DNA from 4 places in the Janthinobacterium sp. SUN033 genome. Region 1 is predicted to be linked to each of the others. Evidence: predicted binding sites of a transcription regulator. Region 1 holds the regulator's gene; each other region holds the start of a gene.
What was found. The regulator sigma-54, encoded in region 1, starts transcription at its own class of promoters, with help from an activator protein. The targets are predictions, from matches to a motif close to TGGCANGNAANCTGCTTT.

Region 1 (7,563 bases):
GTACGACACGTGGGCGCCGGCCAGCTGCGCTTCCTGCACCCGTTCCGGGTCCAGGTCCAGCGCGTGGTATTCGATCTTTTCTTCCGCCAGCAGGGTTGCCAGGCTTTGCCCGCTGCGTCCGAAGCCGGCAATCAGCACGTGTTTCTGCGACGCCATGGTGCGCGTGGCGATCTTCGTCAGCGCCAAGGATTGCATCATCCAGTCGTTGGCCGCCAGTTTCATGACGATGGCGTCGGACTTGGCGATGAGGAAGGGCGCCACCAGCATCGACAGCACCATCGACGCCAGCACCACCTGCACGACGAACGGGTCCATCAGCTTGATGCCGCCGGCCAGGTTCAGCAGTACGAAGCCGAATTCGCCCGCCTGCGCCAGGCCCAGCCCCGTGCGCAAGGCAACGCCGTTGCTGGAGCCGAACAGCCGGGCCAGGCCCGCGATCAGGGCGAATTTCAGCAGCACGGGGCCGCACAGCAAGAGCAGCACGAGCCACCAGTTCTCAAACACCACGCGGATATTGAGCAGCATGCCGACGGTGATGAAGAATAGGCCCAGCAGCACATCGCGGAAGGGCTTGATATCCTCTTCCACCTGGTGCTTGAATTCCGTCTCGGAAATGAGCATGCCGGCAACAAAGGCCCCCAGGGCCAGCGACAATCCTGCCCGTTCCGTGATCCACGCCGCCCCCAGGGTAATCAGCAGCAGGTTGAGCATGAACAACTCTTGCGAGCGGCGCTTGGCGACGATGGTCAGCCAGCCGCGCACCATCTTCTGGCCGATGAACAGCAGCAAAATGAGCACGACGAGGGCCTTGCCGCCGGCCCAGGCCAGGGTTTCGGCCAGGTTGTCCGAATCGCGGGTGAGGGCGGGAATCAGGATCAGCAGGGGCACGACGGCCAAGTCCTGGAACAGCAGGATGCCGATGATCTTGCGGCCGTGTTCGCTTTCGAGTTCCAGCCGCTCCGTGAGCATTTTCGAGACGATGGCCGTCGACGACATGGCCAGCGCGCCGCCCAGGGCGAAGGCGGCTTGCCAGCTCAGGTGGATGTAGGCGGACAGGTAACGGGCGACAAACCAGCCGAAGACGACGGTGGCGATGATGGTGGTGACCACCTGCGCCATGCCGAGGCCGAAGACGATGCGCCGCATGGCGAGGAACTTGGGAAGAGAAAATTCGAGCCCGATGGAAAACATCAGGAAGACGACGCCGAACTCGGCCAAGGTGTGGCTGGCCTCGTTTTCCGCCGCCAGGCCCAGCGCGTGGGGGCCGATGACGATGCCGACGGCCAGGTAGCCCAGCATGGGCGGCAAATGCAACATTCTGAAAGCGACCACGCCCAGCACGGCGCTGCCGAGTAACATCAGGGTCAGTTCAAGCGAGGAAAACATGGGTTGCCCGGTACGGTCAATGGAAATCGTTGTTTGTTGTGACTGGCAAGTTTTTTGCTTTCCTAATTCGTTTATACTTTGGGCATGAGTGTAACCCATGAAAAAACAATGCTGAAAGCTTTTGATCGAATTGACATGCAAGCGACGACCGAGCGCGCTGTCGCGCTGGCCCGCACCACCTTGCAGATCGAGTCCGACGCCATCGTTGCGCTGCATGCGCGCCTGGCCACGGACGACAGCGTCGGCCGCGCCGTGGCGATGTTGCTGCAATGTAAGGGACGAGTCGTCGTCTCCGGCATCGGCAAGTCCGGCCATATTGCGCGCAAGATTGCCGCCACCCTCGCTTCCACCGGCACGCCGGCCCTGTTCGTGCATCCGGCCGAAGCGGCCCATGGCGACCTGGGCATGGTCACCTCGGACGATGCTTTTATTGCCATATCGTACTCCGGCGAATCATCGGAACTGATGGCCATCATGCCCGTCGTCAAGCGCATGGGCGGCGTGCTGATTTCCATGACGGGCAAGCCCAATTCGAGCCTGGCCCAGCTGGCCGACGTGCACCTGGATATTTCTGTTGAGAAAGAAGCCTGTCCGCTGAACCTGGCGCCGACTGCCAGCACCACCGTCACCCTGGCCCTGGGCGACGCGATCGCCGTGGCCTTGCTCGACTTGCGCGGCTTCAAGGAAGAAGATTTCGCCCGCTCGCATCCGGGCGGCGCCCTGGGCCGCCGTTTGCTCACGCACGTGCATGACGTCATGCGCAGCGGCGAACGCGTACCCAAGGTGCCCGTGGACGCTTCCTTGCTGCAGGCGCTGGAGGAAATGACGAAGAAAGGCATGGGCATGACGGCCGTCGTCGACGCGGACAACCGCCCCGTGGGCGTGTTTACGGATGGCGATCTGCGCCGCATGTTCGAGCGCGTGCAGGATTTCACGCAAGTGGCGATCCGCGACGTCATGCATGCGCAGCCGCGCAGCATCGCGCCCGAACGCCTGGCCGTCGACGCCGTGGCCGTGATGGAGCAGTTCCGCATCAACCAGATGCTGGTCGTCGATGCCGACGGCAAGCTGGTGGGCGCGCTGCATATCCATGATCTGACGCAAGCGAAGGTGATCTGATGGACAGCGTGGCGGACAACCTGGCGCGGGCGGCCAAGGTCAAACTGATGATCTTTGACGTCGATGGCGTGCTCACCGACGGCAGTCTGCATTTCGGCCCGGACGGCGAGATGATGAAAACGTTTAATGTGTATGATGGCCTGGGCATCAAGCTGCTGCAGGAATCGGGCGTGCAGACGGCCATCATCAGCGCGCGCCGCTCGGCCATCACGGCGCGCCGCGCGCAAGACCTGGGCATTACCCATGTGCACCAGGGCGGCCACGACAAGCTGACGCCGTTTCGCGAATTGCTGGCGCTGACGGGCTTGACGGAAGAGCAATGCGGCTATATCGGCGACGACGTCATCGACGCGCCCATCCTGAAACGCGTGGGCTTTGCCGTCAGCGTGCCGGGCGGGCGTCCGGAGGCGCAGGGCCTGGCGCACCATGTGACGCAGGCCGGCGGCGGCCGCGGCGCGGTGCGCGAGATCTGCGAATTCCTGCTGCGCGCCCAGGACAACTATGCGCGCGTCATGGCGCCGTTCCTGGAGTGAGGCGCGCCGCCTCGCCAGTGACCTTTGAAAGAGTGAAGCCCTATGCGTAAGCCAGGAGGCGCCCATCGCTGGCGCATGATTTTTACCGTGCTGGGCGCGGTCGTCGTCGCGCTGGGCAGCTTTTGGCTGCTCGAGGTGATGAACAAGAATGGCCAGGACATCACGGCCAGCAAGCATCTGGATGAACCCGACTATTTCATCACCAATTTCAGCATGGTGCGCATGGACTTGACGGGCAAGCCCAGCTATATCGTGTCGGGCACCAAGCTCACGCATTATCCGCTGGACGATTCGTCCGATATCGACCAGCCCTTCGTGCGCAAGCTCACGCCAGGCATGCCGCCGATGAACATGAATGCGGAACAGGCGCATATCGACCAGGACAATACCCGGCTGCAACTGCACCGCAAGGTCGTGATCGACCGCGTGGCCAGTCCGAAGGCGCAGAACCTGACGGTCAAGACGGAAGCGCTGACGGTGTTCCCGGACGAGGAAAGAATGGAAACGGACGTGCCTGTCGATATCCTGACGGGCGCCTCGCGCATCAATGGCATCGGCATGAAGGCGAATAACGCCACCGGCGTGGTGGAAGTGCAGAATGCGCTGCGCATGGTCCTCCCGCCGAAACCGCGCCCGGCCGCGGCGGCAAAATGACAGAATGAAACAAGGAAACCATACTATGAAGAACATCTTGCTGTTGACCGTATTTTCGCTGGCCATCATGGGCGTGGCGCATGCCGAGAAGGCCGATTCCGAGAAGGAAGCCGTCATCACGGCACGCAGCGGCCACGTCGATGACGTCAAGCAGGTGCGCACCCTGACGGGCGACGTCGTGCTGGTCAAGGGGACCCTGACCATGAAGGCGGGCCGGGCCCTGATCACGGAAGACCCGCAAGGCTACCAGTTCATCACCTTCTGGGCCGATCCCGGCAAGCTTGCGACCTTCCGCCAGAAGCGCGATGGCGCGGGCGACCTGTGGGTCGAAGGCGAAGCGGAGCGCGTGGAATACGACAACAAGACGGAAGTGGTGAAACTGTTTTCCAGAGCCAAGCTGACGCGCCTGGAAGGCGCGAAAGTCACCGATGTGGCCAATGGCGCTTTCATCTCGTATGACAGCCGCAAGGAAGAATTTGCGATGGAAAATTCCAACAGCGGCACCAGCACCGCCGATGGCGGCAGCGTGCGCATGGTGATCCAGCCGAAGACCAAGGCGCCGGCAGCGGAGAAAGCGCCGGCCACGCCCGCGCCAGGAAAGAAATAATGGAAAATACACGTTGCGGCAGCACCCTGATCGTTCGCGGGCTGCAAAAAACCTATGGCAAGCGGCAAGTCGTGCATGATGTTTCGCTGCAAGTCGAATGCGGCGAAGTGGTGGGCTTGCTGGGCCCGAACGGCGCCGGCAAGACCACCTCGTTCTACATGATCGTCGGCCTGGTGCCGTCCGATGGCGGCAGCATCGATATCAGCGGCGTGGATATCTCCAGCCTGCCGATCCACCGCCGCGCGCAGATGGGCCTGTCCTACCTGCCGCAGGAAGCGTCCGTCTTCCGCAAGCTGACGGTGGAAGACAATATCCGCGCCGTGCTGGAAATCCAGACCGTCGAAGGCCGTCCGCTGACGAAGGCCGAGATCGAGGAGCGGCTGGATAAATTGCTGGCCGACTTGCAGATTGAAAAGCTGCGCGAGAACCAGGCGCTGTCCCTGTCCGGTGGCGAACGCCGCCGCGTGGAAATCGCCCGCGCGCTGGCCACCGATCCCCGTTTCGTGCTGCTCGACGAGCCGTTCGCCGGCGTCGATCCGATCGCCGTGATCGAGATCCAGCGCATCGTGCGTTTCTTGAAGGAGCGCAATATCGGCGTGCTGATTACCGATCATAATGTGCGTGAGACGCTGGGTATTTGCGACCGCGCCTACATCATCAACCAGGGCTCGGTGCTGGCGTCGGGACGCCCCGACGACATCATTGCGAACGAGTCGGTACGCCGGGTCTATCTGGGCGAACACTTCCGCATGTAAGCCAATGAAACAATCATTGCAGCTGCGCACTTCGCAGCACCTGGCACTGACGCCGCAGTTGCAGCAATCGATACGCCTGTTGCAATTGTCTACCCTGGAATTGCACCAGGAACTCGAGCAATTGCTGACGGACAATCCCTTGCTCGAACGCCTCGACGATCCGCTCGACCGCTCGCTGCGCCTGCTGTCCGACGGGGCCTTGAGCTCCACGGCCGCACCGGCCGAAGCGCCGCCCCAGCCACCAGGCCAGGAGGCGCCCGCAGCGCCGGCCGAAGCGGAAGCGTTTGACGGCGAGGGGGGCGACAGCCCGGCCGCCGCGGATGGCGGCGACAGCGACTGGAGTGAGGCGAGCCGGGGCAAGGCGCCCGACGACGAAGATTCGCGTCCGCAATTGGAGGCCCATCACTGCACTCTGCGCGAACACCTGATGGAGCAGATGCGCGTGACGGTGCTCGAATTGCGCGACCGCGCGCTGGTCGAGCTGATCATCGACGCGCTCGACGACAATGGCTACCTGGAAGAGTCGCTCGACGACATCCTGGCGCGCCTGCCGGAAGAGCTGGAAATCGACGCCGACGAGATGCGCACGGCCTTGTCGCTGCTGCAAAGTTTCGATCCGCCGGGCGTGGGCGCGCGCAACGCGTCCGAATGCCTGGCTCTGCAAATCAAGCGCTTGCCGCACATCGCCATGGTGACGCGGCGCATGGCCCTCGTGATCGTGGAAAAGCACCTGGCCTGGTTTGCCCAGCGCGATTTCAACAAGCTGAAAAAAGCCCTCGATTGCGACGATGAAGACTTGCGCGAAGCGCAGACGGTGATTCGCCAGTGCAATCCGCATCCGGGCGCCGTGTTCGCCTCGGACGTGTCCGATTACGTGGTGCCCGACGTCGTCGTCAAGCGCGCGCGCAATGGCTGGCAAGTCACCCTGAACAACGACGTCATGCCGCGCCTGCGCGTCAACGCCATGTACGCCAACTTGCTCAAGCAGGGCAAGGGGGAGGGCGCCATGGGCGCACAGTTGCAGGAAGCCAAGTGGCTGATCAAGAATATGCGCCAGCGCTTCGACACGATCCTGCGCGTGGCGCAGGCGATAGTAGAAAGACAAAAGAACTTTTTCTCGCATGGGGCCGTTGCCATGCGCCCCCTTGTGCTCCGTGAAATAGCTGATACACTGGGTTTACACGAGAGTACTATCTCGCGGGTAACAACTCAAAAGTACATGCTGACCCCGCACGGCATGTTCGAGTTGAAATATTTCTTTGGTAGCCACGTCGCCACCGAAGCGGGGGGCGAAGCGTCATCGACGGCGATACGGGCATTGATCGTGCAACTGACAGGAGCAGAAGACCCTAAAAATCCTTTATCCGACAGTAAGATTGCGGACATGCTGGGGGAACAAGGCATGGTGATTGCGCGACGTACTGTTGCCAAATACCGGGAAGCATTAAAAATTCCGCCAGTGAGCCTGCGTAAGTGTTTGTAAGTTTTTTTCGGTTCCTCTGCGGGCCGGATAGGATGGACCGCACGAACCCGATCATCTTTAGGAGTGTGTATGAATCTCACCATCAGCGGACATCATCTCGAAGTGACACCAGCCATCCGTGAATACGTACAAACGAAGCTGGAGCGCGTGAAACGTCATTTCGATCAAGTCATCGATATCGCCGTGATTCTGACCGTGGATAACCTCAAAGAGAAAGAAAAACGTCAAAAGGCTGAAGTCAACCTGCGTTTGAGCGGCAAGACTGTCTATGTGGAAAGCTTGGCGCACGACCTGTACGCCGCGATCGATACCCTGATCGACAAGCTCGATAGGCAAGTGATGAAATACAAAACCAAAGTGCAAGGGCACGGTAAAGAGGCGATCAAGCATCTGCCAGACAACTCCGAGGAAGAAGCCGTCGTCGCCGTCTAAGGCCACCCGCTTCCAGCAGTTGTGATCAACTAAGGGCGCACATTGCGCCCTTTTTTGCGCCCAGCGGAACGCAATGTTCCCCGCGCAGGCATTAGAATATTCGCACTTTCACTTCTTTCCTGCCTGCCATGAGCGACTTCGTCCAGACTTCCATCCGCAACCGCACCGGGCACATCGTGCTTGACCGTCCGAAAGCCTTGAATTCCCTGTCGCTGGAGATGGTGCGCGCCCTGAGCGCGGCCCTGCTGGCCTGGCGCGACGATCCGCAGGTGGACGCCGTCGTGATCCGCTCCAGCAGCGACAAGGCCCTGTGCGCCGGCGGCGACATCCGTTTCTTTTACGATGCGGGTCTGGCCACGCCGCAAGGCGGCAGCGCCCTGCTGGAAGATTTCTTCACGGAAGAATATGCTTTAAATCATTTAATTCATTTCTACCCGAAACCGTATATCGCCGTGATGGATGGCGTGGTGATGGGCGGCGGCATGGGCGTGGCGCAAGCCGGGCCAGGCAACCGCTTGCGCATCGTGACGGGCCGCACGCGCATGGCCATGCCGGAAGTCAATATCGGCCTGTTTCCGGACGTGGGCGGCAGTT
Region 2 (7,563 bases), on a different contig from region 1:
GGGCATCGCCCGCTTCCGCTGGCGTGATGACGCCGCGCGTGGGGTTCTTGTGCAGGATGTCGAGGATGCGTTGGGCATGTTCCTGGTACATCAGTACTTCTGGGGAGGATTTGGATTTGAATGAGATCAACATAAGCGCTTTCTGAAACTTGTTGTTAGTGTCGAAACAATATCACGACTTGAAATGTCGCACAGGCCGTCCGATTGCCCGGATTGCACATTTGCAAGCCGGATAGGGCCATCTGTTGGACAACGCACGTATTTACAAGAGCGTGTTTACCGTGAAAACATCCGTTTAAGCGATCGTTAAGTCTCAATCCAGTTTCACCGAGTCCATGAAAGTGTCGATGGTGTCACGCGACAGCTTGCTTTCTTCACCGAGTATGATGATCTGGAAGATGTGTTTGTCCTGCGCCACAAAACGGCCGACCAGCAGGACCGGCTTGCCCTGCTGCGTTCCCGTCGCTTCGACGCTCAGCGCGCTGCGTTGATGGCTGCCGGCCGCCGTGCTGCTGGCCGTCGATGCGGATTTCTCGCTGCGCACGACACCATTGATATTTTTCAACAGGGCTGTCTGCATGGCGGGCAGGGCCGTTTGTGCCTGTTCCGCACTGTCGAGCACGGCGCTGCCGATGGCGAAGGTATTGCCATCGACCTCGCTCGCCGTCATGGTCAGGCTGACTTTCTTGCCGTCGAGATCGATCTCGCGCGTCAGCACGGCCGGCTTGCCCGGAAACAGGGCCGTAAACTGGGCGTCGGGGCTGCGATAGTCGCGCCAGTCGAATTTCGGACTGCAGGCGGACAGGACGCTGGCGGCCGCGAACGTAGCCAGAAAGAGGGCAAGTGATGTTTTTTTCATCAGCAGATGGTAGCAGCGCTGCCAATCACGCGCAATCGCGCACGTGCGGGGTTCACCGCTTGCCTTATATCTCGCGCAGTACGCGCCGGTACTGGATCGCTTCGGCAACATGCGGTTGCGTGATGGCGGGGCTGCCCGCCAGGTCCGCGATACTGCGCGACACGCGCAGCACCCGGTGGTAGGTGCGCGCCGACCAGTGCAGGCGCGTCATGGCGCCATGCAACAACTGTTCGCCATGTGGTTCCAGGCGACAATGTTGTTCGATTTCTGTGTTGCTCAGCTGCTGGTTCGCTTTTCCCTGACGTGCCAACTGCAAGGCATAGGCTGCCGCTACCCGCGCGGCGATCGCTTGCGTACTTTCGCCGGCGCCTGCACGTCGCCCCAGCGCCGTCGGCGGCATGGCGGCCACTTCAATCTGCAGGTCGATACGGTCGAGCAGGGGGCCCGACAGACGATTGTGATAGCGCAATACGGCGTCTGGCGTACAGCGGCAACGACCGGAAGCGTGGCCCAGATAGCCGCACGGGCAGGGATTCATGGCGGCGATCAATTGAAAACGGGCAGGAAACTCGGCCTGGCGTGCCGCGCGTGAAATGCTGATCACGCCCGATTCCATGGGCTGGCGCAGCACGTCGAGCACCCGGCGGTGGAATTCGGCAATTTCATCAAGAAACAGCACGCCGCAGTGGGCCAGCGAGATTTCACCTGGCCGCGGCACGTTGCCGCCGCCCACCAGGGCTACGCCGGACGCCGTCTGGTGCGGGGCGCGATAGGGCCGCCGTTTCCAATGCTCCACCTTGAAGTGGCTACCCAGCGAATGCACGGCCGCCGATTCCAGCGCCTCTTCATCGCTCATGGGCGGCAGCACGCCGGGGAAGCGGCTGGCCAGCATGGTCTTGCCTGCGCCCGGTGGTCCCACCATCAGGATGTTGTGACCGCCCGCTGCCGCCACTTCCAGTGCGCGTCGTGCCTGCAGCTGCCCTTGCACGTCGGCAAAGTCGGGATAGGGAAAAGCGTGCGGTGCCAGCACGGGCTGGTGGCGTTGCAGGGCAGTCTGGCTGGCGTGCCTGGCAAAATGCGCACAGACCTCGAGCAGGCTGTGGGCGGGATAGATGCAGGCATCGCTGACGAGAGCCGCCTCGTCCGCGTTCGCCTGCGGCAAGATGAAGGCGCGTGGCGTGCCCGACTGGCTGCGCTGCATGGCAAAGGTCATGGCCAGGGCGCCGCGGATGGGACGCAACTGGCCAGACAGCGACAGTTCGCCCGCGAATTCATAGTGCTGTAATTGGTCGCCCGGCAACTGGCCGGAGGCAGCCAGGATGCCCAGTGCGATGGGCAAGTCGAAGCGGCCCGATTCCTTGGGCAAGTCTGCCGGCGCCAGATTGGCCGTGATGCGCCGCGCCGGCATCTCGAAGCCGCAGTTTTGCAACGCGGCACGCACGCGGTCGCGCGACTCCTTCACTTCCGTATCCGGCAGGCCGACTATCGTAAACGAAGGCAAGCCATTGGCAAGGTGGACTTCGACACTTACCTCGGGCGCCTCCATGCCGGCCAGGGCGCGGCTTTTCAGGACGGCCAGGCTCATCAGACTCCCCTGTAGCGCGGACGCGGGCAGGATCAGTCTAGCGCTTGAAAAGGTGTGAGGCTTGAGGTATGCCAGCAAGGTCGCCGATTACGGCGCCCTGCGTGCAGCAGCGGTTCAGGCTTTTGGATCGTTCAGGCGCGTTTCCAGTTCGATCAGACGCAATTCCAGTGCATCCAGTTTGGCACGGGTCTTGGCCAGTACTTGCGCCTGGATATCGAATTCCTCGCGCGTGACGAGATCGAGGCGGGCGAAGCCCTGGGTCATCATCGATTTCACATTTTTCTCGATATCCTTGGCCGGCGAGTTTTCGATGGCTTGATGGATCTTGCCCTGCAAGTCGTTAAAGAAGGTATTCATGTCCATGGTCAGTCCTTTTATGGTGCGGCCGGTGCATCGCACCATTGCGGTGCACAGCGGCGTTAATCTGGTGCGAAACTGGGCGCTTCATTGTGCTTCAGCAGTCCGTTGCCGCATTCCTGGCCGTGTGCAGGGTATGTATGGACGGAAATGCACCTGTCAAGGTGGCAATAGAGCTGGCACGTATTCTGCTAAAGAAGGTATGAACGCTTTGTGATCTCCAGCCAAGATTTTAAACCTCAACCGCTTTAAAAGTTCAATAAAAGGGAATCGCCATGAAGAATCTGTCCAAGAACATGACTTTAGCTGCAGCGTTGACGCTGGCCATGACCGCCTTGTGCGGTAGCGCCATGGCCCAGGATGCAGTGGCGGCGCCTGCTGCGGCCGAAGCGGTACCTGATAACGTGGTGAGCTACAACGTGGCGCTGACCAGCGACTACCGTTACCGCGGCATCTCGCAAAGCCGCTTGAACCCGGCCATCAGCGGCGGTGCCGACTATACCCATAACCCGACGGGCCTGTATGTGGGCACCTGGCTGTCGAGTATCAAATGGATCAAGGACGGCGGCGGCGATACCAATCTGGAATGGGATATCTACGGCGGCAAGCGGGGCGAGATCAGCAAGGATTTTACCTATGACGTGGGCGGCCTGTACTACTTCTACCCATCGAATGGACTGAGCACCAATGCCAACACCTTCGAGCTGTACGGCCAGCTGGGCTATGGCCCCGCGTACATCAAGTACTCGCATTCGACCACCAATCTGTTCGGCGTGGCCGACAGCAAGAACAGCGGCTACCTCGACGTGGGCGCCAACGTCGAGGTGCACGACGGTTACATCTTGAATCTGCACGCCGGGCGCCAGAAGGTTGAGCACAACGATTCCCTCAGCTACAGCGATTACAAGATCGGCGTGACCAAGGACTTCGGCATGGCGACCGTTGCCCTGGCGGTCGTCAAGGCCAATATCGTATCGTTGGCACCGAATGGCAAGAATCTGGCGAAATCCGGTCTCGTGCTGACCGTATCGAAAACCTTTTAAGCGAGACAGCCATGAAAATGATTACTGCAATCATTAAACCGTTCAAACTGGACGAAGTACGCGAAGCCTTGTCGGCTATCAATGTGCAAGGCATTACCGTCACGGAAGTCAAGGGTTTCGGCCGCCAGAAAGGTCACACGGAACTCTACCGTGGCGCCGAGTATGTCGTTGATTTCTTGCCAAAAACCAAGATTGAAGCGGCCGTCGATGACGCCATTGTCGACCAGGCCATCGAAGCGATCGAAGGCGCCGCGCGTACCGGTAAAATCGGTGATGGCAAGATTTTCGTCTACAACCTGGAACAGGTCATCCGCATCCGTACCGGTGAAACCGGCAACGAAGCGCTCTAAGGGGAATATTGATGCATAAAAATATAACAAAATTGCTAGCCGGGATAGCCTGTCTGTGTGCGTTTGGTGTCGCCACGCCGAGCTTTGCCGATGCGCCCGCCAAGACGGAGGCTGCCACGACCGCGGCCGTCGCCGCTCCGGCCGTGACGCCCGTGCCTGACGCCGCCGCTCCGGCTGCCGCCGCTCCGGCCCCGGCCGCTGCCGCGCCAGCCGCCGCGCCCGTTGCCAACAAGGGCGACACCAGTTTCATGATGATCAGCACCTTGCTGGTGATCTTGATGACGATCCCCGGCCTGGCCCTGTTCTACGGCGGCCTGGTGCGCTCGAAAAACATGCTGTCGGTGCTGATGCAGGTGTTCATGGTGTTCGCGCTGGTCATCGTGCTGTGGTGCATCTACGGCTACTCGATCGCCTTCACGGAAAAAACCGCCTTCTTCGGTGGCTTCGACCGCCTGTTCCTGAACGGCATCTGGGATCCGGCCAAGGGCACGTTTGCCGCCGCCGCCACCTTCAGCAAGGGCGTCGTCATTCCCGAGTTCGTCTTCGTCGCTTTCCAGGGCACATTTGCCGCCATCACCTGCGCGCTGATCGTCGGCGCCTTTGCCGAGCGCGCCAAGTTTGCCGCCGTGCTGGCCTTCGTCGTGCTGTGGTTCACGTTCGCCTACCTGCCAGCGGCCCACATGGTGTGGTTCTGGACCGGTCCTGACCTGATCACCAATGCCGCCACCTCGGCCAGCGAAGCCCTGAAGGCGGGCTGGATCTGGCAAAAAGGCGCGCTGGACTTCGCCGGCGGCACCGTGGTGCACATCAACGCCGCTGTCGCCGGCCTGGTGGGCGCCATCATGATCGGCAAGCGCGTCGGTTACGGCCGCGAATCGATGGCGCCGCACTCGCTGACGATGACCATGATCGGCGCGTCGCTGCTGTGGGTGGGCTGGTTCGGTTTCAATGCCGGTTCCTCGCTGGAAGCAGGCGACGTGGCGGCTTTGGCCTTCGTCAATACCTTGCTGGCAACGGCTGCCGCCACCCTGTCGTGGGTGTTTGGCGAATGGATTTCCAAGGGCAAGCCTTCCATGCTCGGTGGCGCGTCCGGCGCCGTGGCCGGCCTGGTGGCGATCACCCCGGCGGCCGGCTTTGTCGGCCCGATGGGCGGCCTGGTCATCGGCTTGCTGGCCGGTGTCGTCTGCCTGTGGGGCGTGAATGGCCTGAAACGCCTGATCGGCGCCGACGATTCGCTCGACGTATTCGGCGTGCATGGCGTGGGCGGTATCCTGGGCGCCTTGCTGACGGGCGTGTTTGCTGCACCACAACTGGGCGGCCAGGGCATCTTCGACTATGTCACCAACAAGATGTCGGCGGATCCGTACTCGATCGGCCATCAGGTGTGGGTGCAGGCGCAAGCGGTCGGCACCACCATCCTCTGGTCGGCCCTGGTTTCCCTCGTTGCCTATAAACTGGTCGACATCGTCATCGGCCTGCGCGTACCGGAAGAGGAAGAGCGCGAAGGCCTCGATATCACCAGCCACGGCGAGCAAGCTTATCATGGCTAAATAGCAATTATCTGGCATGCCAGCGCCCCGGCGCGGCATGTCCTGCTGGAAAAGGCGCCTCATTGAGGCGCCTTTTTTTCGTTATGGGAATGGAAAAGGTCTTTAAAACAAGGCTTTTGCCCCGATTTGGGGTACTTACACGGTAATATAGTCGGCAGTTCTGTGTGCTTTTTTGAATACTGCACATAATTTAAGGATGTAACTATGGTTCCCCATCTCGTCACGGCCCTGACCGGACCGCTGCTCGACCTCGAAAAAAAGATTCTGGCCGCGACGCCGGCCATTGAGCGCTGGTTTCGCATGGAGTGGCAAGAGCACACGCCGCCCTTCTATTGCTCGGTAGACTTGCGTAATGCGGGCTACAAGCTGGCGCCCGTCGATACCAATCTGTTCCCTGGCGGTTTCCACAATCTGGCGACGGAAATGCTGCCCTTGTCCGTGCAGGCGGCCATGGCCGCCATCGACAAGTATTGCCCGGATGCCCGCAACCTGCTGATCGTGCCGGAATTGCACAACACCACGCCGCAATACCTGCAAAACGTGGCGCGATTGATGCAGATCTTCCGCCAGACGGGGCTGCACGTGCGCTTCGGTTCCTGGTCGCCCGACATCACCCAGCCGACACCGTTGGCGTTGCCAGATGGCAACATGCTCGTCATCGAGCCCCTCGTGCGCCTGAACAATGGCCGCCGCCTGGGCTTGAAGGATTTCGACCCGTGCACGATTCTGCTGAATAACGACTTGTCGGACGGCATTCCCGATATCTTGCAAAATATTCATGAGCAAAGCCTGCTGCCGCCCTTGCATGCGGGCTGGGCCTTGCGCCGCAAGAGCAACCACTACACGGCCTACGATGAAGTGGTGAAAAAATTCGGCAAGATGATCGATGTCGACCCGTGGATGCTCAACCCCTTCCACGCCAAGTGCAGCGACGTGAACTTCCAGGAAGGCGAGGGCGAAGATGCGCTGGCCGCCAGCGTCGACGTGCTGCTGGCCAAGATCCGCAAGAAATACAAGGAATACGGCATCAAGGAAAAGCCCTTCGTCATCGTCAAGCCCGATGCGGGCACGTATGGCACGGGCATCATGACGGTGCGCGACGCCGGCGAAGTGCGTGACCTGTCGCGCAAGCAGCGCGACAAGATGTCCATTGTCAAGGACGGCAAGGTTGTCACCGATGTCATCATCCAGGAAGGCGTGCCGACCTTTGAAAGCATCAAGGATGCCGTGGCCGAGCCGGTCGTGTACATGATCGACCGCTATGTGGTGGGCGGTTTCTACCGCGTGCACGCGGAAAAGGGCGTGGACCAGAACCTGAACGCGCCCGGCTCGCAGTACGTGCCGCTGGCATTTGCCCAGCAGCATGCCGTGCCGGACTTGAAGGCCAAGCCGGGCACGGCCGCGCCGAACCGCTTCTATGTGTATGGCGTGGTGGCGCGCCTGGCCTTGCTGGCCGCGTCGCTGGAAATGGAGCGCACGGACCCGAATCCCGAGGTGTATTGATCCATCCCTGCGGCTTGCCGGGCGCGGTGACTACCGCGCCCGGCGATCTCGGCTAGAATCAAGCATTCCTTATCCAGGCTCCCCGATTGGACGCACCATGAAAATTGCATTCCTTGCCGACCCGCTGGCAGGCTTCAAGACTTACAAAGATTCCACCTTCGCCATGATGCGCGAGGCGGCCAAACGCGGCCACGCCGTGTACGCCTTCGAACAGAAGGACATGGCGCTGGAAGAGGGCATCGTCACGGCACTGGTGAAACATATCGAGCTGACGGGCGACGAGCGCGACTGGTACAAGGTCGTTTCCACCGAAGAA
Region 3 (7,563 bases), on a different contig from region 1:
TAATTTCAGCCCACCAATGGAGACATGGCAGGCATATTGCTTGATACACCTACGCAGACCTGTACCGCGCACGCGATCAAGCAGGCTTTTATTCACATTGGAGAATCCGCATGCAGCATCGTTTCCGCCTGAACACCATCGCCAGCCTGTTTGTCGCCGGCAGCGCCACCCTCGCCCCTCATGTCTTTGCCGCCGAGGCAGCTGACCCGGCCAATGGGCAACTCATGGATACGGTGGTCGTCAGCGGCAGCCGCATCGCCCACCCCAGCCAGGAAGTGCCGGCCTCGATCGACGTGGTCGACAGCGCCCGCATCCAGGATGGCCAAATCCGCGTCAACGCGTCGGAAGCGCTGGCCGCCGTGCCGGGCCTGGTCGTGCAAAACCGCCAGAACTACGCGCAAGACTTGCAAATCTCGTCGCGCGGCTTCGGCGCCCGCTCAGCCTTCGGCGTGCGCGGCGTCAAGCTGATCAGCGATGGCATTCCCGCCAGCATGCCCGACGGCCAGGGCCAGGCCGCCACCTTCAACCTCGATACGGCCGAGCGCATCGAAGTGCTGCGCGGACCGTTTTCTGCCATCTACGGCAACCATTCGGGCGGCGTGATCCAGCTGTTTTCCAAGGATGGACAAAATCCCCCGTCCGTCGAATTGAATGTGACGGGCGGCAGCTACGGCACCAGCAAGGTCGATCTCTCGGCGCAGGGCCAGGCAGGCGGCATCGGCTACGTGCTCGACGGCTCGCGCTTCCGCACGGACGGTTTCCGCGACCACAGCGCCGCCACGCGCGAACAGGCGTTCGGCAAGATCACCGTCAAGCCCACCGCGGACAGCAAGCTGACCATCGTCGCCAACAGCCTGCACCAGGGCAACACGCAAGATCCGCTGGGCGTCACCTGGCCCACGTTTGCCGCCAACCCGCGCGCCGGCGAAATCGACACGACGGACACGCAAAACCCGAAACGCACGCTGGCCGACCGCTACAACACGCGCAAGAGCATCGACCACCAGCAGATCGGCGCCACTTATGAACAGTCGTTCGGCGATGACCGCCTGCATGTGATGGTGTATGGCGGCAACCGCGACGTGATCCAGTACCAGGCGTTTAATAAAGCATTCCAAAATACCAAAGTGGACGGTCTACTTAAGCATTCGGGCGGCGTGGTCGACTTCCAGCGCCAGTTCTATGGCATCGACACCAACTGGCTGCACGTGAACCAGTTGGCCGGCGGCAAGCTGAGCACCACCATCGGCATCGACTATGGCCGCTCCAGCGATGACCGCACCGGCTATGAGAACTATATCGGCGAAGTGTACGGATTGAAAGGCAAGCTGCGCCGCGACGAGCAGGATGTCGTTTCCAGCCTCGATCCGTATATCCAGGCGGAATGGCAAGGCGGCCCATGGCTGCTCAGCGCAGGTGTGCGCTACAGCAAGATGAAAGTGGCGGTCGACGACCATTTCCTCAGCAACGGCAACGATAGCGGCAGCCTGGAGTTCAGCCACACGACGCCCGTGCTGGGCCTGCTGTATAAACTGACGCCGAACGTCAACGTCTACGCCAGCGCCGCGCGCGGTTTCGAGGCCCCAACCTTGAACGAACTGTTTTACTCGGGCACAGGCGGCGGCTTCAATTTCAACTTGAAGCCGGCCACCAGCACCAACCTGGAAGCGGGTGTCAAGGCCAGGATCGCAAACAACACGCACGTGAATGCGGCCTTGTTCCAGATCAAGACCAACGACGAACTAGTGGTCGACAAGTCCAGCGGCGGGCGCACCAGCTATCGCAATGGGGGTAAAACCTTGCGCCAGGGCATGGAAGTGTCGCTGGATTCGAACCTGCCATATGGCTTCACGACCAAAGTGGCGCTCACCAGCCTGCATGCCGTGTATGACCAGGCATTTGGCGGCGTGCGCGAAGGCAGCCGCTTGCCGGGCGTACCCAGCGCCAACCTGTTTGCGGAGCTGGCCTGGAAAGATACGCTCGACCGTTTTGGCGCAGCGCTGGAAAGCGTGGCTAGCAACCAGGTCTACGCGGAAGACAGCAACATCGAAAAACCGGCGCCCGGCTACACGGTATTCAATGCGCGCTTCAACGCCAGGCAAAACGTGGGCAATTGGCGCTTCAAGGAGTTTGCCCGCCTGAACAACCTGTTCGACAAGACCTACGTGGGTTCCGTCATCGTCGGCGACAGCAACAAGCGCTACTATGAAGCGGCACCGGGACGTAATTGGTTGCTGGGCGTTAGCGCCCAATATAGTTTCTAAAACTAAAAAGCCCGCGCCTCTTCCGATGCGCGGGCTTTATTGTCATTCAACATGGCCTGCTATGGCCGTGCTTCCTTCACGCTATATTTCTCGAAGATGGCTTTCAATTCGCCGCTGGCCGCCATTTCGTTCATGGCTGCCTGCAGCAACTTGCCCACGTCGAGCTGCTGGCGGCTGACGGCCAGGCCCACCGCCCAGCCCGCACGCGGCAGGCGGGCGAACGCCACTTCGCTCATGGGGAAAGCGGGATCGCTTTTCAGCACCGATTCGATTTCCGAACGGTTGGCCAGCACGGCATCGAGCTTGCCCGCCTGCAATTGCTGCAAGGCTTCGGCTGCCGTATCGAAGATGCGCACGTCGTCGCGGTACTTGCCATTCTCTTCACCCAGCATCAGCATGGCCGCGATCGACACCTTTTCCACGCCGATGCGCTTGCCGGCCAGCGAGGCGACGCCATCGAATTGCGGCACGGCTTGCGCACTGCGCGCCAGGCGCACGGTTTCCACGTAGTATGGCGCGAAGATCTCGACCTTGTCGTTGTCCGCCATCAACTTCTTGTCGACCGGCACATGCAACATCACATCGGCGGGGCCATAACCGAGGTAATGTCCCTTCCACACCATATTGCGCAAATCGTCGTTGAGGTTTTCGCCGGCGGGAAATGGCAACAAGCTCAGTTTCAGCCCCAGCTTTTTCGCCAGCGCTTCGGCAATATCGATATCGATGCCCGTACCCTTGTCGGAAAACGGCGCGAATTCGTTGTACACAGCCACTTTCAGGCTGCCCGACTGCTGCACCTTTTGCCAGTCGGCGCGCGCCGGCGCGGTTGCGCACAGCGCCAGGCAAGCGAGCAAGATCATCGCGCGCGCGCCCCGGAATTGAAATGAACGCATGGGACTCCTTCGTGATCAGTTCGACTTAATTCGATTCGCGGCGGGTTTCCAGGTAAGTCTTGATGGCCCACATTGCTTCCTGGTTGAACACGCCTTCGAACGGCGGCATGTACACGGCACCATTGCGCACTTTACCGTGGCGGATGGTGGTCAGGTAGTAATTGTCCGTTTCCTTGTAGCACGCCTGTTTCTTTGTCTCATTCTTGATACCGAAACAATCGCGGTCCAGCTGGCGCAAGTCCGGCGCGATGCCGCCGGAGATGGCTTCGATGCCGTGGCAGCGGGCGCAATTCTGGTTGTAGGCCGATGTGCCTACCGTCAAGGCCAGTTTGTTGCCCCGATACGGATTTTGCTCAAGCCATTTGTCGCCCACCTTGGGCAAGCCCGTGGTATCGACGCCTTGCGGCGTGACATTGCCGTGCGCATAGGCATGCGGCAAGGTCAGCAGGGAAGTGAGGGCAACGGCGCCGGCCGCCGCCACGCCGAGCAGGGTACGAATGGAATAGGTCATGCTGGTCTCCTTGGTTTTTTAGTCAATACCAAAGAAGAGCAAATGCCATGCCATGCGTCTATGCCCCACATCCGGCCGCCCATGTATCAATTTGGAACAGCTGCAACACGTAGTTGTGTCACCGCGCGCCTCAGGCGGCGGCCACCGTGCAGATACTGCCGCGCGCCTGCTGCTCGAAAGTGATACGCACGGGCAAAAATCGGGCAATCACCTCCGCATTCGTCAGCGCGTGCTGCGATACCTTGTTGCAGCTGAAGGTACCGCCGCCCGCCAGCGCCATGGGCAGCAAGAGCTGGTCGGCCAGGTGCTCGCCGACGGCCGCGTCCGTCTTGAGGTAGGCGCGCACCTCGTTCAACAGGCGCTTGGCCACGGACTCGGCCAGCAAGGACTTTTCGCCGAACGAAGTAAACACTTCCGTGACATGCTCATGCTCCAGGGTCAGCAGCAGGACGTTGCCCGGCCCCTGCTCCGCCGGCAAGCCGACGAGGCGCAGCTGCTTGCCGCTCCAGCCCATGCCGCTGGCGACACGCTCGAGCTCGCGCTGCGCCACCTGCACATGCACGCCCGCCACCACGCTTTCCGCATACCCCGCCTTCCGTTCGCCGCGCTGCAGCAGTTGAATCGGCTGCAAGCGCCGGCACGGTTGCACGGTGGCCGTCACCTCGCCGCCGCCCGCAGGATGAAAGCCGTAGCGTTGCAGCGCGATCTCCACCTCGGCGCCCATCTGCTGCAGGATGCGGCCATACGCGCGCTGCAAAAAATGCACGGGAGGCGCCATGGCATTGTGCGTGCCGCCAGTGATGCGCACGGTGGATGGCCCATCCGCATGCAGCAGGGCCGGCAGCAAGGTTTGCAGCACCAGGGTGCAGCTGCCGGCGCTGCCGATGGCAAAGCGGTAATCGCCGCCGCGCAGGGGGCCGGGAACGAATTCCAGGCTCGACGCGCGCAGCGCCACCGGCGTCGTGCGCGCCCCGCAAATGGCGGTTGCCGCCTGCACGGCCAGCAGATGCTGGCGCAGCAAGCCGGGCTTTTCCCGTCCCGCGCGAATGTTACTCAGCCGAAACGGTTGCCCCGTGATCATCGACAGGCTCAGCGCCGAACGTAAAATCTGTCCGCCGCCTTCGCCTTGCGCTCCATCTATTTCTATCATCTCTGTTTTCTCTCTCTTATCCTTTGACGCAGACGACCTGCTTCAAGATATGCACGACATCGACCAGCTCGCGCTGCGCCAGCATCACCGCATCGATATCCTTGTAAGCCATCGGGATTTCATCGATCACGTTTTCATCCTTGCGGCATTCCACGCCTTCGGTGGCGCGGATCTGGTCATCCAGGTTGAAACGCCGCTTCGCTTCCGTGCGGCTCATCGTGCGTCCCGCGCCGTGGCTGCAGCTATGGAAACTCTCGGCATTGCCCTTGCCGCGCACGATAAAACTCTTCGCGCCCATGGAGCCGGGAATGATCCCCAGTTCGCCCGCGCGGGCCGACACGGCGCCTTTGCGCGTGATCAATACATCCTTGCCGAAGTGGTGCTCCTTCTGCACATAGTTATGGTGGCAGTTGACGGCCTCCACGTGCGTCTGGAACGGTTTATGGATGACCGTGCGCACGGCGGCGATCAGGTTCTGCATCATCACTTCGCGGTTGTTGCGGGCGAAACGCTGGGCCCAGCCCACCGCTTCCACGTAATCGTCGTAATGCTGCGTTCCCTCGGCCAGGTAAGCCAAATCCTGGTCGGGCAGGTTGATGAAGTGGATGCGCATATCCTGCTTGGCCAGTTCGATGAAATGCGTACCGATGGCATTGCCCACGCCGCGCGAACCGGAATGCAGCATGAACCATACGGAACCCTGCTCGTCGAGGCACACTTCGACGAAGTGGTTGCCGCTACCCAAGGTTCCCAGATGACGGTAATTGTTCGTATTTTTCAGCTTTGGCGTTTTCAGGCAAATCGCATCGAATTCATCCTTCAATTGCAGCCACGCGGCATCGACCACCGATGGCGGCGTATGCCAGGAACCTTCATCGCGGCCGCGGTGGCCGCGCGTCTTCGGCGACATCCCGTGCGGAATGGCGCGTTCGATGGCGCTGCGCAGCGGTCCCAGGTTATCGGGCAGATCGTTCGCCGTCAGCGTGGTTTTCGCCGCCATCATGCCGCAGCCGATATCCACGCCCACGGCCGCCGGAATCACGGCGCCCAGGGTGGGAATCACGCTACCGATGGTCGACCCCTTGCCCAGGTGGACGTCGGGCATGACGGCGATATGCTTGTAAATGAACGGCAGGGTCGCCGTGTTGCGCAATTGTTTTTTGGCCGCTTCTTCGACAGGCACGCCACGCGTCCACATTTTCACTGGACGGCTGCCTTCGGTATGCAGGACTTCGTATTCTTCGTTTTTCATCGCTATTCTCTTCTTCTATTGTATAGGGGGTGATGACCAGGGTTGGTGAAACAGTTGCCGACGCATCGGCCCAGGATGTAGTTCCACCGGCATTCATCAGTACGACAACCCGACAAGGGGGGACAGGATTTCTGGCAGACGCACTGCGCCTGCCAGGCCGGTCTGACGCGGCTGATCGATGTAATCCTGTCGGCATTCGGGGTACTACGGCGCATGACAAGCGTGGACAGGACGCCTCTTATGTAGTCCTGTCCGCATTCATGCGCTTTGCTTCAACAACCTGGTGCTGCGATATCGATGGCGGCGATTTCTCCCACCCAATGGGCGGGATCCAGCCGGCCGGCGGCAAAGGCGGCGATGATCTTGAAGACGTCGTCGGAAAAACCGCCGATATTCAGAATATCCTCGCGCTCCATCGCCTGCGTGGTGGCATGCGGCGCAATATCGATGCACACCAGTTTTGCTTGCGGATTGCGCTGCTTGAAGACATTCCACTGTCCCATCGTCGCCGTGGCGCCGCTGCGTTTGGCGTCGATCCACGATTCGTTATCGGACACATAGATCACCAGGTCGGCCAGCTCCTTCTTGCTGTTCATGCGCAGCAGCGGCGCGCTGCAATTGGTACCGCCGCCACCGATGGCTGCCAGCTTGGCCGCGTTGCTCATCACGCTATCATCCGCGCCAAGTCCGCACGGCACCACGCTGTGCTCGAACGGCAGCACCATGGCATCCGGATTCTTGCGTAGCATGGCCGCCGCCACCAGCGCCGCCACATCGATGCAACGCACGCTCGACGTGGCGCTGCCGCGAAAACCGCTGACGGGCGAGGACATCGAGCCGGAGACGTCGGGGCACACCACCACCCTGCCAGCGATCCGCGGCACGTTCAGCAGCGATATTTCCAGCGCCTGTTCCAGCGCTTCGCGCACGATGGCCGGCACGTGCTCGCCGGCCGCCATGCAAGCCGACATCAGCTGGTACGGAAACACCCGTGCCCGGCCAATCGCCTCGGGATCGCGCAGCTTGGCGGCGATCAGCTCCGGCATGCCGGCTATCGCATACACGCCGTGGCGGCCAAAGGTATTCAGATTCATGCGCACCATCTGCCAGCTGCCCTGGCGGGCGATCTGCGCCCAATCCTGTGCGCTCAAGGGCAGCGCCGTCAGCATCTGGAAGGGCACGTCCGGTATCGTTTGCGCTGGATCAAGCTTGTAAGCTTCGAATGCGGCCAGCACCGGCGGCAAGGCCGCGGCATCGTACGGCTTGCCGATCAGCCAGGCGAAGAAGGCCGCGCGCCACGCTTCCTGCGGTTTCGGATGCACCATCTTGACCACGTCGGCCAGCGATGGCGCATTGCCCACGGCCGCGGCCAGCAAGGCTTGTTCCGACGCGCCGTTCAGCCATGCCTGCACCAGCTTTTTCGGACGCGATCCCAGCGACTTGCGGCCCACGGCCCCCGAGCGCATGATCTGCACGAAGTTACGCAGCATCTT
Region 4 (7,563 bases), on a different contig from region 1:
GTGGTGGCACACCATCAGCATGTCCAGGTGCTCGTCGAGCGTGTTGACGGTGAACGGACGCGTGGGGTTGGTTGACGAAGGCAGCACGTTGGCTTGCCCGACGGCGGCGATGATGTCGGGCGCATGGCCGCCGCCCGCCCCTTCCGTGTGAAACGTGTGGATGGTGCGGTCCTTGAAGGCCGCCAGCGTGTGTTCCAGGAAGCCGCCCTCGTTGAGGGTATCGCTGTGCAGCGCCACCTGGATATCCATGCGGTCGGCCACGGACAGGCAATTGTCGATGGCGGCCGGCGTGCTGCCCCAGTCTTCGTGCAGTTTCAGGCCGATGGCGCCCGCGCGCACCTGCTCTTCCAGCGGCAACGGCAGGCTGACGTTCCCTTTTCCCATGAAGCCCAGGTTCATCGGGAAGGCGTCGGCGGCGGCCAGCATGGCGTGCAAATGCCACGGCCCCGGCGTGCAGGTGGTGGCGGCCGTGCCCACGGCCGGCCCCGTGCCGCCGCCCAGCATGGTGGTCACGCCGCTCATCAGCGCTTCCTCGATCTGCTGCGGGCAGATGAAGTGGATATGCGTGTCGACGCCGCCGGCCGTGACGATCATGCCTTCGCCGGCGATGATTTCCGTCGCGCCGCCGATGGCCAGGGTCACGCCGGGCTGGATGTCCGGATTGCCCGCCTTGCCGATGCCGAAAATCAGGCCGTTTTTCAGGCCGATGTCCGCTTTCACGATGCCCCAGTGGTCGAGGATGACGGCATTCGTGATGACGGTATCCATCACCTCGGCCGCGCAGCGCTGCGACTGGCCCATGCCGTCGCGGATCACCTTGCCGCCGCCGAATTTCACCTCTTCGCCGTAGATCGCGTAGTCATGCTCGATCTCGATGAACAGTTCCGTGTCGGCCAGGCGGATGCGGTCGCCCTTGGTGGGGCCGAACATCTCGGCGTACGCGCTGCGGGGAATGCTGGCCATCTCAATCCTTTCCCGGTGGAATGTCTTGCAGTTCACCCATCACTGCGCCATTGAAGCCGTAGACCTTGCGTTCGCCCGCCAGCGCCACCAGTTCCACCGTGCGCTGCTGGCCCGGTTCGAAACGCACGGCCGTGCCGGCCGTGATATTGAGGCGCATGCCGTAGGCGCGCCAGCGCTCGAAGGCCAGCGCCGGGTTGACTTCGAAAAAGTGGAAATGCGAGCCCACCTGGATCGGCCGGTCGCCCCGGTTGGCCACCACCACGGTAGCCGTGGCGCGGCCCGCATTCAGGCTGATTTCGCCTTCTTCCAATTTGTATTCGCCTGGGGTCATAATGTTTTCCTTCGTCAAAGCGCTCTACGCTGGCCGGCGGATCGCCGGCGCCACACAGGCACGGCGCGGATGGCGCCCTGCCATGCAATCAAAACTACGGTATCGGGTGGTGCACGGTCACCAGCTTGCTGCCGTCGGGGAAGGTCGCTTCCACCTGGATATCGGGGATCATCTCGGCGATGCCGTCCATGACGTCGGCGCGCGACAGAATCTTCGTGCCGTCCGACATCAGCTGCGCCACCGACTTGCCGTCGCGCGCCCCTTCCATGATAGCGGCGCTGATCAGGGCCACCGCTTCCGGATAATTGAGCTTCAAGCCGCGCGCCAGGCGCCGTTCGGCCAGCAGCGCGGCCGTAAAAATGAGCAGCTTGTCTTTTTCGCGGGGAGTCAGGTCCATGGTTTTCCTTGCGCTTCTTTCCTGATTAAGTGTTCCAGATGCGGGGCACGACGGCGTCGCGTCCCAGCATGGCGGGACGCAGCAGCTGCCAGGCGGCCAGCATGATGCGGCGCGCCGCCTCACTGTCGCCGCACAGCAGGCGCACCACCACCAGCGCTTTCATGTGCGTGGCGCCAAACGCGGCGCCGGCCGGCACGGCGATCTCGCGCACGGCCGCCAGCACGGCGGGAGAAACGGGCATGCCGACGGCGATCAGGGTGGCGCACACCGTGTGCCCCCCCAATCCCAGCGGGCTGGCCATCAGGGCGCCGCCGGCGGCCAGCACGCCCTGCTCCCACCACAGCAGCTTGCCGCCGCGGCGGATCTGCACCTGCTGGCTGATGCTGCCCGTATTGAACATTTCGCCCGAGGCGCTGCGGCCCAGGCAGACGATGTCGCAGCCGATGTAGCGGGCGTCCGGCGCCAGTTCCACCTCGTGGCGCAGGCGCACGCAAGCCTGGTCAAAGAAGATGCTTTCCTGCGGCAGCCACTCGATGGCGGCGCCGCTGCCGGCGCGCAGCACGAGGTGCTGGCCCGAGACATGGCCGTTCGCGCGGTACCACTTGGCGGCGCCCGGCGACGTGAGCAAGGCGTGCGCGCCCTCGCCCACCGTGGCGTCGACGGCCAGCTGGTCGCCGCCCACCACGCCGCCGGGCGGATGGATGACGATGGCGTGGCAGACGGCATCGCCTTCCGGATACAGGGGCTTTTGCACGCGCAGGGGGCCCCTGTGCGTGCGCTCGACGAGACGGCTGACGCCATCGTGCAGCGCAAAGCCCAGGCGCAAATGCGCCTGCCAGGCGCTGTGCGCGCTGGCGGCAGAAGGCGTTGCGAAATGTGGGCTGTCTGGCATGCACTGCAATCGTGTAAATAACGATCTACAAAGCAGGATGCATGCCAGCGTCAGAGGGAAGAAACGTGAGAATCATGCACCGCATTGCGGCGCCCGCACCATATCAGTGCAGTTATCGTGCAGGCGCGGCGCGGGGTGTGCTTATGCCGACACGGCTGCCGGCGCCACCGTCAGCACGCGCCGTTCGCGCAGCAAGGCCGTGAAGGCTTCCGCGGCCAGGGGGCGGCTGAAGTAATAGCCCTGCATTTCGTCGCAGCCGTGTTCCGTCAAAAAATCCACCTGTTCGCGCGTTTCCACGCCCTCGGCGATGACGCGCATGTCCAGGTTATGCGCCAGCGAAATGACGGAACGGGCGATGGCCGCATCGCTGCTGCTGGTGGTGACGTCGTCGACAAACGATTTGTCGATCTTCAGCACGTCGATGGGGAAGCGTTTCAGGTAGCCGAGGCTGGAATACCCGGTGCCGAAGTCGTCAAGCGAAATGCCCACGCCGATATCCTTCAGGCGCGTGAGGGCCGCCACCGCCTTGTCCGGGTCGCCCATCACCGTGCTTTCCGTGATTTCGATGCCCAGGCAGGCAGGCGCGATGGCGTATTTACGCAGGGCCGCCTCGACGAACGGCACCGTGCGGTCTTGCGCGAACTGCTTGCCGGACAGGTTGACGGCCACCTTGATGCTGCCCAGGCCCGCGTCGTGCCAGGCGCGGATTTGCGCGCAGACGCTTTCGAGCACCCATTCGCCGATGGCCGTGATCGAGCCATATTCCTCGGCCAGCGCGATGAACAGGCCGGGCGGCACCTTGCCCAGCACCGGGTTATCCCAGCGCAGCAAGGCTTCCGCGCCCAGCAAGGCGCCCGTGCGCAAGCACATCTGCGGCTGGTAGTGCACTTCGAATTCATCGCGGCCGATGGCGCCGCGCAGCTGCTGCTGCATCGCCAGGCGGGCGCGGATGTCGCTGCCCATGCGCTCCGTGAAGAAGGCGTAATGGTCGCGCCCCATTTCCTTGGCGCGCACGAGGGCCGTGTCGGCGTGGCGCAGCACGTCGTCGAGGCTGTCGCCGTCGGCCGGACACATGGCGATGCCGATGCTGGTCGTCAGCGCCAGACGCTCGCCATCGACGCTGAGTTCCTCGCGCAAGCCGGCCAGGATGGTTTGCGCCAGCGCAAGCGTGCGCCCCAGCAGGGCATCGTCCTGCAGCAGGATCTGGAATTCGTCGCCGCCCTGGCGCACCACCGTGTCGCCTTCGCGCACGCAGCCGGACAGGAAACGCGCCACCACTTGCAGCGCCTTGTCGCCCACGGCCTGGCCGTGCGAATCGTTGATGTTCTTGAAGCGGTCCAGGTCCAGGCACATCAGCACCACTTGCTGGCTGTCGCGCAGGGCGTTCGCGCGCGCCTGTTCAAAGCGCTCGCGCAGCAGCACGCGGTTCGGCAAACCCGTCAACGCGTCGTGGTAGGAGAGGAAATCGATCAGATGCTGCTCCGCCTTGCGCTCGCTGATGTCGAGGAAGACGCCGATGTAGTTGACGACGGCGCCGTCGGGGCCGTGCACGGTGGAGACGCTGAGCAGGCAGGGATAGGTGTCGCCGCTCCTGCGCCGCGTCTGCACCTCGCCCGACCAGCAGCCGCTGCTGCGCAAGCCCTGGCGCAGGGCCAGCAGCACCGCCTCGCCCGTGTATTCGGCGTGCAGGCGCAAAATGTCCGTGCCCACCACTTCCTGCGCCGCGTAGCCGGTGATGCGCGTAAAGGCGGGATTGGCCGTGACGATGACGCCGGCCGGATCGGTGATCAGGATGGCGTCCTGCGTCGCTTCGAAGACCTGGCCGGACAGGCGCAGCAATTCTTCATTGGCGCGGCGGATCTGCACTTCGCGCGCCAAGGTGCTGGCCACCTGCTCCAGTTCGGCCGTGCGTTCGGCCACGCGCCGTTCCAGGTTGGCGCGCTCCTGCGCCAGCTGCAGCTGCGCCCGCGCCAGGCGCACGTGGGCGTCCGTGCGGGCCAGGATTTCCTCGGCCTGGAAGGGTTTGGCGATGAAATCGACGGCGCCCAGCGCGAAGCCGCGCACCTTGTCGTCCGTATCGTACTGGGCCGACAGGAAGATCACCGGTACCTGGCGCAAGGACGGTATCTCCTTCAGGCGGCGGCACACTTCAAAGCCGTCGAGGCCGGGCATGCGTACGTCGAGCAGGATCAGCTCGGGCGGGCGCGCCTGGGCCGTCCACAGGGCCAGTTCGCCGTTCGGCGCCTGGCGCACCGCATAGCCGGCGCCGCCCAGCAAATCGCTCAACAGCTTCAGCGAAGCCGGCGTATCTTCAACGATCAGTACTTCGCCCTTCGAATTCACTTCCGAAAAATCGCGGTGCATGTAGCAGTTCTCTCAGCTTTGGATGAGGCGCGGCGGTCCGTTGCCGCGCTGGACAAGACATTTCTTTGCGATGAACTACGTACTATCATCATAATCTTTATTGCAATTTAGCACCATCCATCGGCGGCACTTAGTCCGTCTTTTCAGCGAATCCGATGTTGTCAGCCCACACTTTTCAAGCGTGCGCCAGCGCGCCCTCATTCTCCAGCAAGTCGCACAGCTGACGGTATTGATGCTGGTCAAGCATCGCCTGCAGCGGCGCCAGCACGGGCGCGGCCGCCGGCGGCAAGGCGCCCAGCAGCAGGGCCACCCTGGCCAGGTTCAATTCGCGCAGCGCCACCAGCAAGGCGGCGCGCTCTTCCCCTGCCAGCAGCAGCAAGTCTTGCGCCCGCAATGCCGGCGGCGCCTCGGGCGCCGGCACTGCGGGCAGCGGCACGGGCGCCGCCACGGGCGCCTCGGCCGCCTGCGCGGGTATGCTGAAACGGAAGGTGGCGCCCTGCCCCGGCATGGATTCCACCGTCAGTTCGCCTTTCATCAATTGCACGAATTCGCGCGAGATGGCCAGGCCCAGGCCCGTGCCATCCTTCGGTCCCGCGCTGTCGGCCTGCACGAAGGGCTCGAAGATGCGCTGCTGGTCTTCCGGGGCGATGCCGATGCCCGTGTCGCTGACGGCGAACGACAGGCGCCACGTGGCGTCATCGCGCCGCTCGCCGCGCACGCGCAAGGCGACCTCGCCGCCGCCGGCAAACTTGACGGCGTTCGACATCAGGTTCAGCAGCACCTGGCGCAAACGCGTCGCGTCGAGCAGCACGGCCGCCGGCACGTCGGCGCAATCGAGGCGCAAGGCCAGCCCCTGCTGCTCGGCGCGCATGCCCAGCATGTCCATCACTTCCTGCAGCAGGGGCGCCAGCGCCACCACGGCCGTCTGCGCGTGCAGGCGCCCCGCCTCGCCCTTCGACAGTTCGAGGATTTCATTGATCAACGTCAATAAATGATTGCCGGAGCGGTGGATGATGGCCAGGTTGCGCTTTTCATCGTCCTGCATGTTCGGCGAGGCGGCCATCAGGCGCGAAAAGCCGATCACGGAATTCAAGGGCGTGCGCAGTTCGTGGCTCATGTTCGCCAGGAAGGTGCTCTTGGCGCGGTTCGCCGCCTGCGCCTGGCTGACGGCCACCGACAGGGCGCTCGTGCGCTCGGCCACCAGTTCTTCCAGGTGATGGCGGTGGCGCAGCAATTCCAGTTCGGCCTCGCGGTGCGCCGTGATGTCGTAGTTCGAACCCACCAGACGCATGGGCCGCCCCTGCCCGTCGCGGAAGATCACGGCATCGGCCTTGATGTAGCGGATGGCGCCATCGGGCCACAGGATGCGGTACTCGTGCGTGAAGGCCTGGCCGGCGCCCAGCGCGGCACGCAGGGCCTCCTTGGCGGCCGGCACATCGTCCGGCATCAGCGCCGCGCGCCAGATCGCCGCCGGCGCCATCGCGCTGTCCGCATCGGCCTTGAACTGCGCATACATCTGCTCATCCCACTGCAAGGCATCGTTGATGACGTTCCAGTCCCAGATGCCGATGCTGGCCGCGCCGGTGGCCATCTGCACGCGCTCCTCGCTGCGCTGCAAGGCGCGGTAGCGGCTGTCGAGCAGCGCCACCATGTCGCGGATGGAACGGTACAGCGTGCGCAGCTCGCCCAGGAACCACGCTTTCGGCGGCGTGCCGGCCGCTTCGCTCTGCCCTGCCTGGACGCCGGCCGCATACTGGCCGATCGCCTTCAGGGGCTTGAGCATCAGACACCACATGAGCAGCCAGATGCTGGCCACCAGGATCACGTCGAGCGCCACGATCATGGCACCGATACCCAGCGCGCGCTGCCGCAGCTGCGCGTGCAGCAGGGCCGGCGTCGCATACACGGCCACGTTGCCGATGACTTGTCCGCCCATCGTCACGGGGCGCCGCTGCACCAGCCAGCCGGGTTCCGCGGACAGCGAGGAAAAACTGCCGATGGCGCCGGCCGCGGTGCGGCGCAGGACCAGCGCTTCCTTGCCAATGCCCGGCGTCAGGGAGCTGGCCACCAGGTCGCGCTTGCCCAGCGTGCTGCGCATGATGGCCTGCATCTGCTTTTCATCGAGATTCCACAAGGGCAGTTCGATGGCCACGGCCAGCTGGTCGGCGCTCAGGGCCAGGCTGCGGTGCAGCTGCTGCCAGCGCTGCTCGCGTTCGGACTGGTAAAACAGCACGGCAAACACCAGCAGCAGCGCGGTGACGACAAAGGTCAGCGCCACGCTGACGGCCAGCACGATGGAGACGCCGCCCAGGCGCGCGCCCTTGGATGCGTGAACCGTCATGCGTCTTCGCCCTGTGGTTCGCTGGCCAGCTGCGCCAGCAAGGCGCACAGCGGCTGGTACTGATGCTGTTCCAGCATGGCGGCGATGTGCGCGGCCAGCTGCGGCAGGCTGGTCGCCACACCGGCCAGCACGATGGCGCTGCGCCGCAAATCGAGGGCCCGCACGGATTCGAGCAGCGCCTGCCGTTCGGCCGCGCCCAATTGGCCCAGCGCCTGCTGCAGGTCGAAGGCGGCCGCCGGCACGCGCGGCGGCGCGGCGGCGGTGCGCTGGAAGCG

Region 2: OX460_RS26735 (TorF family putative porin) is a predicted target of sigma-54. The motif match lies at 2,979-2,996, and genes of this name have one in related genera.
Region 3: pedF (cytochrome c-550 PedF) is a predicted target of sigma-54. The motif match lies at 3,704-3,721, and genes of this name have one in related genera.
Region 4: OX460_RS01430 (urease accessory protein UreD) is a predicted target of sigma-54. The motif match lies at 2,613-2,630, and genes of this name have one in related genera.

Annotation. Positions count from the first base shown of each region.
Region 1 covers NZ_JAPQNV010000004.1:193,574-201,136, reverse strand. The annotation lists gene OX460_RS18005 (monovalent cation:proton antiporter family protein) at 1-1,386, opposite strand, end outside; gene OX460_RS18000 (KpsF/GutQ family sugar-phosphate isomerase) at 1,495-2,505, shown strand; gene OX460_RS17995 (HAD hydrolase family protein) at 2,505-3,038, shown strand; gene lptC (LPS export ABC transporter periplasmic protein LptC) at 3,081-3,692, shown strand; gene lptA (lipopolysaccharide transport periplasmic protein LptA) at 3,718-4,299, shown strand; gene lptB (LPS export ABC transporter ATP-binding protein) at 4,299-5,054, shown strand; gene OX460_RS17975 (RNA polymerase factor sigma-54) at 5,059-6,537, shown strand; gene raiA (ribosome-associated translation inhibitor RaiA) at 6,607-6,969, shown strand; gene OX460_RS17965 (enoyl-CoA hydratase/isomerase family protein) at 7,098-7,563, shown strand, end outside.
Region 2 covers NZ_JAPQNV010000007.1:257,928-265,490, reverse strand. The annotation lists gene OX460_RS26755 (DUF1840 domain-containing protein) at 1-133, opposite strand, end outside; gene OX460_RS26750 (hypothetical protein) at 314-859, opposite strand; gene OX460_RS26745 (YifB family Mg chelatase-like AAA ATPase) at 924-2,444, opposite strand; gene OX460_RS26740 (accessory factor UbiK family protein) at 2,559-2,807, opposite strand; gene OX460_RS26735 (TorF family putative porin) at 3,077-3,844, shown strand; gene OX460_RS26730 (P-II family nitrogen regulator) at 3,856-4,194, shown strand; gene amt (ammonium transporter) at 4,206-5,744, shown strand; gene gshA (glutamate--cysteine ligase) at 5,949-7,247, shown strand; gene gshB (glutathione synthase) at 7,345-7,563, shown strand, end outside.
Region 3 covers NZ_JAPQNV010000010.1:2,359-9,921, reverse strand. The annotation lists gene OX460_RS28360 (TonB-dependent receptor) at 111-2,264, shown strand; gene OX460_RS28355 (transporter substrate-binding domain-containing protein) at 2,324-3,157, opposite strand; gene pedF (cytochrome c-550 PedF) at 3,183-3,668, opposite strand; gene rtcA (RNA 3'-terminal phosphate cyclase) at 3,799-4,818, opposite strand; gene OX460_RS28340 (RtcB family protein) at 4,835-6,070, opposite strand; gene OX460_RS28335 (RNA-binding protein) at 6,343-7,563, opposite strand, start outside.
Region 4 covers NZ_JAPQNV010000001.1:301,272-308,834, reverse strand. The annotation lists gene ureC (urease subunit alpha) at 1-963, opposite strand, end outside; gene OX460_RS01440 (urease subunit beta) at 965-1,294, opposite strand; gene OX460_RS01435 (urease subunit gamma) at 1,389-1,691, opposite strand; gene OX460_RS01430 (urease accessory protein UreD) at 1,717-2,583, opposite strand; gene OX460_RS01425 (EAL domain-containing protein) at 2,725-4,947, opposite strand; gene OX460_RS01420 (ATP-binding protein) at 5,123-7,288, opposite strand; gene OX460_RS01415 (PAS domain-containing hybrid sensor histidine kinase/response regulator) at 7,285-7,563, opposite strand, start outside.